2 regions of the Kribbella sp. NPDC000426 genome follow, and region 1 is predicted to be linked to the other one. Evidence: riboswitches for the same ligand, from Rfam matches in the RefSeq annotation. Region 1 holds a riboswitch; the other holds the start of a gene.
What was found. A riboswitch is a leader RNA that binds a small molecule or an ion and turns the genes downstream of it on or off. The one in region 1 is predicted to bind S-adenosylmethionine.
Positions count from the first base shown of each region.

Region 2: linked by a shared signal. The riboswitch ahead of thrC (threonine synthase) and the one ahead of ABT313_RS35380 (aminotransferase class V-fold PLP-dependent enzyme) in region 1 are both predicted to bind S-adenosylmethionine.

Region 1 covers NZ_JBEPDK010000008.1:179,308-184,685, forward strand. The annotation lists gene ABT313_RS35375 (prolyl oligopeptidase family serine peptidase) at 1-1,321, shown strand, start outside; gene ABT313_RS35380 (aminotransferase class V-fold PLP-dependent enzyme) at 1,335-2,699, opposite strand; SAM riboswitch class IV at 2,716-2,829, opposite strand; gene ABT313_RS35385 (DinB family protein) at 2,924-3,439, shown strand; gene ABT313_RS35390 (DUF4184 family protein) at 3,450-4,226, shown strand; gene ABT313_RS35395 (FtsK/SpoIIIE family DNA translocase) at 4,300-5,378, shown strand, end outside.
Region 2 covers NZ_JBEPDK010000001.1:1,301,477-1,306,854, forward strand. The annotation lists gene ABT313_RS06320 (ubiquitin-like small modifier protein 1) at 1-188, opposite strand, end outside; gene thrC (threonine synthase) at 185-1,444, opposite strand; SAM riboswitch class I at 1,458-1,597, opposite strand; gene ABT313_RS06330 (DNA-3-methyladenine glycosylase family protein) at 1,686-2,633, opposite strand; gene ABT313_RS06335 (Fic family protein) at 2,663-3,826, opposite strand; gene ABT313_RS06340 (hypothetical protein) at 3,931-4,398, shown strand; gene otsB (trehalose-phosphatase) at 4,364-5,197, opposite strand; gene ABT313_RS06350 (LytR C-terminal domain-containing protein) at 5,194-5,378, opposite strand, start outside.

The DNA.
Region 1 (5,378 bases):
CGTGCACATCAGTGAGGGGACCGATCCTGCGACCCGGCTCTGGGTCTACCCGATCACCTCGGACGGCCTGGGCGAGCCGGTGAAGGTTGTGGACAAGTTCGCCGACGAGATCGCCTTCGTACGCATGTCCGGCGAACAGCTCGTACTGCGGACCGACCGCGACGCCTCGCGTGGCCGGGTGGTGCTCTCGTCGCTGGACGGTGAGTTCGCCGACCTCATCCCCGAGGGTGAGGCGACGCTGCAAGCGGTCCGCGGTACTGCGGATGGCCTGGCCACGCTGACACTGGTCGACGCCCAGCCCGTGCTGACGCTCTACGGGTTGGACGGGTCCGGCGCTCGGGTGGTCGACGTACCCGGTGGTGGCGTGGTCGACCTGCACGCCGGACCGGAGTACGACGAGCTGTTCATCGGTCTGTCGACGACCACCGACCCCACGCTGTCGTACGTCGTCTCATCGGGCTCAGGCGACGTGCGTGCGCTCCCGGAGCTGGTCCGCGGCTCCGGTGGATTCACGCCGCCGCAGGTCACCGTGACGCGCCGGATCGCTGCCGGTCGCGACGTGCCGTACTTCCTGATCACCCGGTCCGACCTCGATTTCTCCACTCCGCGTCCGACGCTGATGTGGGGGTACGGCGGGTTCCGCATCCCGATCCAGGCCGACTACCGGCCTGGCTGGCCGGCGTGGCTTGCAGCTGGGGGAGTGCTGGTCATTGCCAACCTGCGTGGAGGTGGCGAGTACGGGACCGAGTGGCACGACGCCGGCCGGTTGAAGAACAAGCAGAACGTGTTCGACGACTTCATCGCGGTCGCCGAGCACCTGCGCGACACCGGCGTCACCACTCCGGCGCAGCTGGCCGTCCACGGTCGCAGCAACGGCGGACTGCTCGTCGGAGCGGTCATGACCCAGCGGCCGGACCTCTTCGCGGTCGCACTGCCCGGTGTCGGGGTGCTCGACATGCTGCGCTTCCACAAGTTCACTGTGGGCGCGGCGTGGGCGTCCGACTTCGGTCTGCCCGACGATCCGGAGCAGTTCGAGGACCTGTTGGCGTACTCGCCGCTGCATCGCGTCAGCGAGGGCACGGCGTACCCGGCGACGCTCGTGGTCACAGGTGACCACGACGATCGGGTGGTTCCGTTGCACAGTCACAAGTTCATCGCGGCCCTGCAGCATGCCCAGGCCGGTCCGCAGCCCGTCTTGACTCGGGTGGAGGTCAACACCGGCCATGGCTTCGGCAAACCTGCCGCGATGATCGCGGCTGAGTGGGCGGACCTACTGGCGTTCGCTGCTCACCACGTAGGTCTCGAACCTCCTGAGCAGTAGGAGGAGGGCTGGACTACCAGATGCGCGGGGCCTGGAGGTCGCGGGGATCGTCGGACGGCTGACAGCCGTGCGCGGTCTCCGCGTACTCCGCCCGCGGACCACTGGTGGCCAGCGTGCGTACTGCGTTGACGAGGCGGTCGACGTGCTCACGCGTCGTCCCGAGACCGAGGCTGGCGCGGACCGCCGTACCGTGCTCGGGGGAGTCGGCGAGGAGGTGGCCGACCAGCGGGTGCGCGCAGAACTTGCCGTCGCGGACGCCGACGCCGTACTCCGCGCTGAGCGCTGCGGAGACGAGTGTCGAGGTCAGACCGGCGATCGTGAAGCAGACGGTGCCGACGCGGTCCGCGTCCTCACCGAAGATCGAGTACGTCGTGACGTTGTCGATCTGCGCGAGCCCGGTCCGCAGACGGGCCAGCAGGCTGCGCTCGTGTTGCTCGATGGCGTCGCGATGCTTGCTGATCGCCGCGCAGGCGCTCGCCAGCGCGATGGCGCCGATGACGTTGGGGGAGCCGCCCTCGTGCCGCGCCGGGCCGGTCGTCCACACCACGGTGTCCTCGGTGACGGCATGCGTCGCGCCGCCGCCGTACAGGTAGGGGTCCGCGGCGTCGAGCCAGTCGGAGCGGCCGATCAGCGCGCCGGCACCGTACGGCGCGTAGAGCTTGTGACCGGACAGCGCGACCCAGTCGACATCGAGGGTGGAGATGTCGACCGTACGGTGCGGCGCCAGCTGGGCCGCGTCGAGACAGACCCGCGCGCCGTGGGCCTTGGCCACCTTGGCGATGTCCGCGATCGGGAAGATCTCACCGGTGACGTTCGAGGCGCCGGTGATCACCACGAGCCGCGGGCCTTCGGGAGCCTCACGGAGCGCGTCGGCGACAGTCGATACGGCCTCGGTCTGGCTGGCCGGAGCCTTGAGGCGAACAGTCCGCTCGGCCGGCCAGGGGAGCAGCGCGGCGTGGTGCTCGGACTCGAACACGATCACGGTCGCGTCCGCCGGCACCGCACGCGCCAGCAGGTTCAGCGCGTCGGTGGTCTGCCGGGTGAAGATCACCTGGTCGTCCTCGCGCGCCCCGACGAAGGAGTGCACCTCCTGGCGGGCCCGCTCGTACCACTGGGTGGTGATGCGCGACGCGTATCCGTTGCCACGGTGCACCGACGCGTACGACGGCAGCGCCGCCTCCACGCTGGCCCGCACCGACTCCAGACACGGCGCGCTCGCACCATGGTCGAAGTTCGCGTAGTCCGTCACCCGGCCGTCGGCCAGCGGGACCAGCAGGTCCGATCCGACCGTGGCGGGGATGCTGCCGGTGCTTCGGTGCGCCACGGTGAGCCGGGGCGTCGTCGTACTGGCAGGCTCGAGGATGGACAAGATCGACATGCTGCTGCTCCCAGGAAGTCCGCACTTGCCGAGCGGGGTATCCGCACGGCCTGGTCTTCACCCGGGGCACCCCACCGCGGAGGAGGGTTGCCGGCCAGCTAGCCGGGGCTTGTCGCTGACACTCATGACCTGTCCAGTACGGTAACGAACGGGCTACGGCGACCGCCACTGGCTATCTCACGTGGTGAGATTGACGAACACATCGTGGACACGTGAGGATTCGCATGACCTGGAGAGCACCTGCCGTCGAGCGACCTGATGGTTCGCTGACCGCGCCCGAACGCGAGCTGCTGCAGGGATACCTGGACTTCTACCGCACCACGCTGCTGTTCAAGTGCGCCGGACTGACCGCCGAGCAGTTGGCCGAGCGGCCGTCGCCGCCGTCGAACCTGTCGCTGCTCGGTCTGATCCGGCACCTCACCAAGGTCGAGCGGATCTGGTTCCGCATCCACTTCGCCGAGACACCTGCCGAGCCGCTGTTCGCGCCCGAGCTCGGGAAGGACGCGGACTTCGAGCGGATCGACCCGGCCGACGCGCAGGCGGCGTACGAAGCGCTGATCGCGGAGTGGAAGCTCTCCGACGAGGCCGCGGCCGACCACTCGCTGGACGACTGCTTCACCTTCGGCGGGACGGAGTCGACGCTGCGGATGATCTACATCCATCTGATCGGTGAGTACGGCCGGCACTGCGGTCACGCCGACCTCTTGCGAGAGCAACTCGACGGCACTACGGGCGCCTAAGGTTCAGGAGGTGCCGTTCACTCTCGCGCATCCCGCAGCCGTTCTCCCGCTGATCAGACGCCCGTTCGTTGCCTCGGCCCTGGTCGCCGGTGCGGTTGCCCCCGACCTGCTGTACGTCGGCCCGATCTACCGGTTCGCCACGCGGTACATCAACGGCAACTTCACGCTGACGCTCACGCACGAGTTCACGTCAGCGTTCTGGCTGGACCTGGTGATCGCGCTGGTTCTCCTCGGGATCTATCACCTCGTACTGAAGCGCCCTCTGATCGCCCTGGCTCCCGCGCCGCTCGCCGCCCGCCTGCCTCCGTCTGTTTCCCCCAGCGCCCTCTGGGTGGTGGTCTCGGCTGTCATCGGTGCGCTCACCCATGTCGTCTGGGATTCCTTCACCCACGGAGACGGCTACTTCGTCCGCCACTTCCCGGGCGTCTTCCGCGCCGCGGTGACCCCGGCCTGGGACGTCAACCGGATCCTCCAGTACGTCAGCACCCTCGGCGGCTGCCTCGTCCTCGCGATCTGGCTCTACCGCTGGTACCGCCGTACGACGCCGTCGATCACTCCCGGTGACCTCGTCGCGCCCTGGGCTCGGTACGCAGTGGTCGTCGTCGGGCTCCTGCTGGCCGCCGCCGGCGCCATCGTCGAGATCGGCCGTGCCGAGGGCGATCTGAGCGGCGAAACCGCCGTTCGCCTCGGGCTCTCCGGTCTCGTATCCGGCGGGCTCGCCGCGGTCGCGACGTACGTCGTCGGCTGGCACCTGCTCCGCTTCCGCAGGCGCGTGGTCACGCTGTGACGCTACGGATGGGGCAGCGTGATCGGCGTGTGACACGTGGGACTCAAGGGGTTATCGGGGTAGCCTGATCAATATGGCGACCCGCACGTCTTCCCCGGCGCGGGCGCAGAAGTCGGCAGCCAAACGGCCGAGCACGGCTCGTTCGGCTGCTGGTGGACGCTCCCGTCCGTCCGGTGCCCAGAAGCGTGGGCAGAGCACGAAGCGCGGTGGATCATCCGCTGCGCGGACCAGCACGCCCAAAAACAGCGGACCGGGCCCGTTCGCGGCCGCCATGCTGGCGCTGTGCCGCGGGGTGGTGAAGATCTGGATCGGCATCGCCCATCTGCTCGGCAGCATGGTGCGGGGGATCGGTCACAGCGCCCGCGACCTGGAGCCGGAGCATCGCCGTGACGGCGCCGGCCTGTTCCTGATCGGCCTGGCGGTCGTGGTGGCCGCTGCGGTCTGGTGGGACCTGCCGGGCGCGGTCGGCAACGGCGTACGCACCGTGGTCGGTGGCAGCATCGGCATGCTCGGCTGGGCCCTGCCGTTGATGCTGCTGCTCATCGCCATCCGCACGCTGCGTCACCCGGACCACAACGGACCCGCAGGTCGCCAGGTGATCGGGTGGACCGCGGTCTGCCTCGGCGTGCTCGGCCTGATCCACATCGCCAACGGTCTGCCCCGGCCCAGCAACCCGGCCGACGGTCCGCTGAGTGCAGCGGGCGGCGCGATCGGGTACTTCATCTCCTCGCTCCTGTCGGACCTGCTCACGCAGTACGTCGCTGCGCCGCTGCTGGTCCTGCTCTCGATCTTCGGCGCGCTGGTCATCACCGGTACGCCGGTGTACGCGATCCCGCTGCGGTTCCGCGCGGCCTTCGACGTACTGATGGGACGTACTGCGCTGCCGGAGGACGCGCCGTCCGTGGCGGCCGCGCCGACCGACGACACCGTCCGGCTGACGCGCAAGCAGCGCCGTGCCAAGGCCGAGCTGGAGGAGGACGGCGAGCCGACGGTCAAGCCGTACGACTCGCCCGTGCTCGAGGGCCGCGAGATCGGCAAGCGCGGGCGCAAGGCCAAGGCCCAGCCGGTGGAAGAGGACGCGTACGACGTCGACAGCGCCGAAGCCGCTGCCTCCTCTGAGCCCGCCTTCGAACCGGCTCCGAGTAAGCCGTC
Region 2 (5,378 bases), on a different contig from region 1:
TCGTCGACGTACACGTTCACGAACCGGCGCAGCTCGCCCGAGTCGTCCAGCACGCGGCCCTTGATCCCGGGGTACGACGCGTCCAGCGAGTCGAGCACCTCGGTCAGCGTCGAGCCTTCCGCCGACACCTCGGACACGCCCTGGGTGTACGGACGCAGAATGGTCGGAACCCGAACGCTCACACTCACTGCAGGCCTGCCTTCACGAAGGCGTCGTACGACGCGGGGATGGTCACCTTGGGGCCGACCCGGTCGGCCACGGCGTCGAGCGTCTTCAGCCCGTCGCCGGAGTTGATGATCACGGTCTCGGCCTCGGGGTCGAGCTGTCCGGTCGCGATCAGCTTCTTCAGCGTCGCGACGGTCACGCCGCCGGCGGTCTCGGCGAAGACACCCTCGGTCCGGGCCAGCAGCTGGATGCCCTCGACGACCTCTTCGTCGCTGACGTCCTCGATCGCGCCGTTGGTCCGGCGGGCCACGTCCAGCACGTACGGGCCGTCGGCCGGGTTGCCGATCGCCAGCGACTTCGCGATCGTGTCCGGCTTCACCGGCTTGACCACGTCGTGGCCGTCGCGGAACGCCTGCGCCACCGGGGAGCAGCCGGTCGCCTGCGCGCCGTACACCTTGTAGTCGGTGGCGTTGACCAGGCCGAGCTTGCCGAGCTCGGTGAAGCCCTTGTCGATCTTGGTCAGCTGCGAACCGGACGCGACCGGGATCACGATCTGCTGCGGCAGCCGCCAGCCGAGCTGCTCGGCGATCTCGAAGGCCAGCGTCTTGGAGCCTTCGGAGTAGTACGGGCGGACGTTGACGTTGACGAACGCCCAGCCCTCCTCCTCGCCGGCGATCTCGGAGGCGAGCTTGTTCACGTCGTCGTAGTTGCCCTCGACTGCGACCAGCGTGCCGCCGTACACCGCGGTGGTGATGACCTTCGGGCGCTCGAGGTCGTGCGGAATGAACACGACCGAGCGGATACCGGCCCGGGCGGCGGCCGCGGCGACGGCGTTGGCCAGGTTGCCGGTGGAGGGGCAGGCGAAGACCTTCATGCCCAGCTCGCGGGTCGCGCTCAGCGCGGAGGCGACGACCCGGTCCTTGAAGGAGTGGGTCGGGTTGCCGGAGTCGTCCTTCACCCACAGCTTGCGCAGGCCGAGCTCGCGGGCCAGGTTCTTGGCGTCGATGAGCCGGGTGTAGCCGGGCTCGGTGTTCGGGTAGCTGGCCACGTCGACGGGGACGGGCAGCAGCGGCTGGTACCGCCAGATGTTCTTGGGTCCGGCCTCGATCTGCTCGCGGGTGATCGTCGGGTACTCGTATCCGACCTCGAGCGGACCGAAACACTCCATACAGGCGTAGAACGGACCGAGCGGAGACTTCGCCCCGCAGGCGCGACAGCTCAGATGCGTACCGTTGCCGAAGGCACCTTCACGGATCGTGTGGGTGGCGGTCTGGCTCATGAGTGAGGTTCCCCTCTCATCTTCCCCGGGAGCCGGATCTCGGCGCGGGACGGATTTGGCACCGTTCCCTCGCTTTCGGCCCGGACGGGCGTACGGCGGGGAGGGTTGCCGGGACGTCAACGGGCCGTTTCCCTCAGTCCCTCTGGATGAGCTGCCCCCGAGATTACCCAATCGGGTCCATATTGTGTCTTGTGATCCCACCATCCGAGACGGCCGATCTCAGCCGCGGAAGCGCTCCGGCTCAGCGCAGGCGATGCGTCGCGCCCGGCGTGTGGGTGGGCAGCGATTTGCGCGGGCCGAAGCGGGGATGGGTGATGCCGGCCAGCTCCAGCAGCCGCTGCACCCGGAACCGGTGGCCGCGGTACGGCTCGATCAGCTCGGCACAGCCGTCGTCGTCCAGCTCCTCGCCGATCAGGGCATACGACACGTTGCGCGACACGTGGTAGTCCGCGAACGAGAACGCATCCGCGTCCCCATGCGCCCGCTGCCGTACTTCGGCCGCCGTCCACACCCCGACCCCCGGGAGGGACCGCAGCCGCCGCTCGATCTCCGCGCCGTCCGTCAACTCCAGCGTCCGCTCGAGCGCCTTCGCCCGCGTCGCCGCCGTCAGCACGACCCGCGACCGCCGCCCCTCGACACCGGCCCGCAGCCACTGCCAGGACGGGATCTGCCGCCACTCCTCGGGCGCGGGCGGCACCATCATCTGCCGCCCGTCCGGAGCGGCCGGGCCCGGCGCGGGCTCGCCGTACTCACGCAGGAGCAACCGCCACGCCCGGAACGCCTCCTTGCCGGTCACGACCTGCTCGATCCCAGCGGCCGCCATGGCCTCGAACACCGCGCGCGTCCGCGGCACCCGCACATGCGGAAACCGCCGCGCCGCATCCACCAACGCCTGATGCTCAGGCAGCGGCTCGAACCCGTCCCAGCTGTCCCGATCCCCCAGCAACTCCGGCACCCCGTCGAGCGCCCACTCCGCCCCCGCACCCCACGCCTCGGCCTCCACACCACCGGCGTACGGCGTCAACCGCAGCTGCACCGGCCCGTCAGGCGTCCGAGTTGCCCGCCACACCGTCCGCCGCCCCGCGTCGAACACGTACGCCGGATCCCCCGGCCCCTTCCGAAGCCCTCCGATCACAGAATGCGGATCAACCACCCGCCCCGCCCGCCAGACCCGCACCACCGAACTCACCCACCAAGTCTTACCCACCCCACCGACAACTAGGGGACGGTGGGTGCCGGAGCAGCGAGACGTTGACGCATCCAGGGGTACGGATCGGCCAGCGCCTCGCGGTTCGAGAGCGCCGCTTGCACGATCAGCGTCAGGCGGCCGCCCATCACGTAATGCCGCCCTTTGGTCTCTCCGACAGCCTGCAAGAGTTCGAGTTCTGTGAGCTTCGCTAGGTCACGCGATGCCGTCCGCTCCTCGATCCCGGCCCGGCGTACATAGGTGGAGCGGCGCATACGGAACCCCAGGGAGGCATCGAAGAGCTCGTCCGCGACCCGCTCCGGCAAGCCGAACTCATCGATCACCTCGTCGAACAGCTGCCATAGCTTGCCCGCTTCGCGATAGCGTCGACGGACCGTCTGGGCCTGGATGTGATGCGCACGGAGGTTGAACTTCACCCACAGTGCAGCCGACCGGTCGGGATGCCAGCCGCCGGCGCCGGTCGCGGCGAGGACACGGTAATAGTCCTCGGTGTTGCTTCCCAGCCACTCCTCGATGCTGGAGAACGCCGGCTCACCGATCCCGCCCCTGGACAGCACGAGGGTCTGAAGCGCTCTCGCCATCCGCCCGTTCCCGTCCCGGAAGGGATGGATCATCACCAGGTTCAGATGCGCCATCGCGGCACGGATCAGAGGATCGGACGTGTCGTCCCGGGCGAGGTCGGCCATCAGCTCTCCGACCAGCGCCGGCACCTCGTCCGCGAGGGGGCCCTCGTAGACGTTCTCACCGGTCGTCTCATCGTGCACGTAGACAGCACCCGGCCGGTAGCTGCCTGGACTCTTGGTGAGGTCGTGACCAAGCATCATGAAGTGCATGCCGCGGACCGCGGAGACATCGAGCCGGAAGTCCGTGTCCTTCGCCATCGCCAGCACGTACCCCAGTGCCTGGCGGTATCCCCGGATCTCGGCGAACGTGCGCTCGTCCGCGCTGAGTGCTTCCTCGTCATCCAGAGCCGCCGCGGCGTCGTCGAGTGCGACGTCGTACCCCTCGATGCTGTTGGAGCCCTGGATCGCGCGGGCCAGCATGCTCCGCCGCAAGCCTCCGACCCAGCGCCGCGGGACTCGCAAGACGTCCGCGAGCTCGGAACGGTAGGTGTAGATCTGCTCCAGGACCTCCTGGTCCTCGAGATCCGGATCCGGGGTGCTGAAGATCGTCATCTCAGATGTCCTAATGTCTCAATTCTTAGGACACTAAGCTACCTCGGTGTCCTGATGATTGCGACATCGAGACAGGCACGTTCCGGAGTCTCATACTGAGTGCCATGAGTCGCTGGCAGTGGGTGAAGATCGTGGGGAACTTCCTCAACCTGTCCACTCCCGTCGGCGCCTTCGTGGGTGTGCTCGGCCGGGCGAGGTTCAGCCGGGGACCGCGCGGGCTGTTGTTTGCGAACGGGTACAGGCTCGGGTTTCCGGTGGCGGGGGCGTTCACGATCGGGAACGTGGTGCTGAGCAAGCACGAGCGGGCGTACTTCGACGATGCGGCGTTGGTGCGGCACGAGGAGCGGCATTCGTGGCAGTACTTCTGCCTGATCGGGTTGCCGATGCTGCCGCTGTACGTCGTCGGCGTGGTGATCTCGTTCCTGCTGACCGGCGATCCGGCGTCGCGGAACCCGTTCGAGCGGCTCGCGAACCTGAAGGACGGCGGGTACGTCGAACGTCCGATCCAGCCCATCGGGAAGACCGTGACGCAGGCGTTCAGCGTGCTGAGATCGCGTCCGAAAGGGCCGTGAGGACGGTCACCACGCCGCTGGGGTCGTCGACGACGATGTCCGCGGCCTCGATCAGCTCGGTCGCGTTCGACGACCGCGTCGCGAGCAGCAGCGCGCTCAGCCCGGCGGAACGTAGCTCGCCGATCGCCTTGAATGCGGCGAGGTCGCCGAGGTCGTCCCCGGCGTACAGGATCGATCTGGCGTCGGTGGACTCGATCAGGCTGCGGATAGCGACGCCCTTGTCGATGCCGGGCGGTCGCAGCTCGAGTACGAGGTTGCCCGGCTCCAACCGCAGCTCGGTCTCCTCGGCCAGCGCGGTCAGCGGCCCGCGCAGCAGCTCGAACGCCCCGGCCGGATCGTCCAGCCGCCGCGTGTGCACAGCCAGCGAGCTGTCCTTGTCCTCGACAAAGGCCTCGGGTACGCCGGTCTCGGCCAGCAGCTCGGGCAATCGCTTCCGGGCCGTCGCGACCCCCGGCGGCACTGGTGCGGTGGTGACTTTGCCGGTCGCCGCGTCCCAGCGCTCGAGCCCGTAGTGACCGAGCACCACGAGCTGGCCCAGACCGGGGTGAGCGCTCACCCCGGACAGCTCCGTCGCCACCAGCGCGGGCCGACCGGTCACGATCGCCACCTGGCCGACCGAGCGGGCCAGCCGGGCCAGTGCGTCCAGAGCGCCCTCGACTGGTCGGGAGAGTGCGGGGTCCTCGACGAGCGGGGACAGTACGCCGTCGAAGTCGGACGAGATCACTGCGGTGCCCGGATCGGCGACGATGGCTTCCCAGCCTGCGCGTCCGGAGTCGGTCTGGATGACCGGAGTACTCATCCGGCGTAGTCCGAGGTGAGGATCACGGTCAGGCGATCCTTCTTCATGTTGTCCAGGGCGCCCTTGCTCCGGCCGACGCCGATGTCGTGCGCGAGCTGGTTCGCGGCCTCGAGCATGCCGGGCGGGTAGTAGACCGTGCTTTCGGCGACCTTGCCGTGCCAGTTGTCGGGTGAGCCGGCGA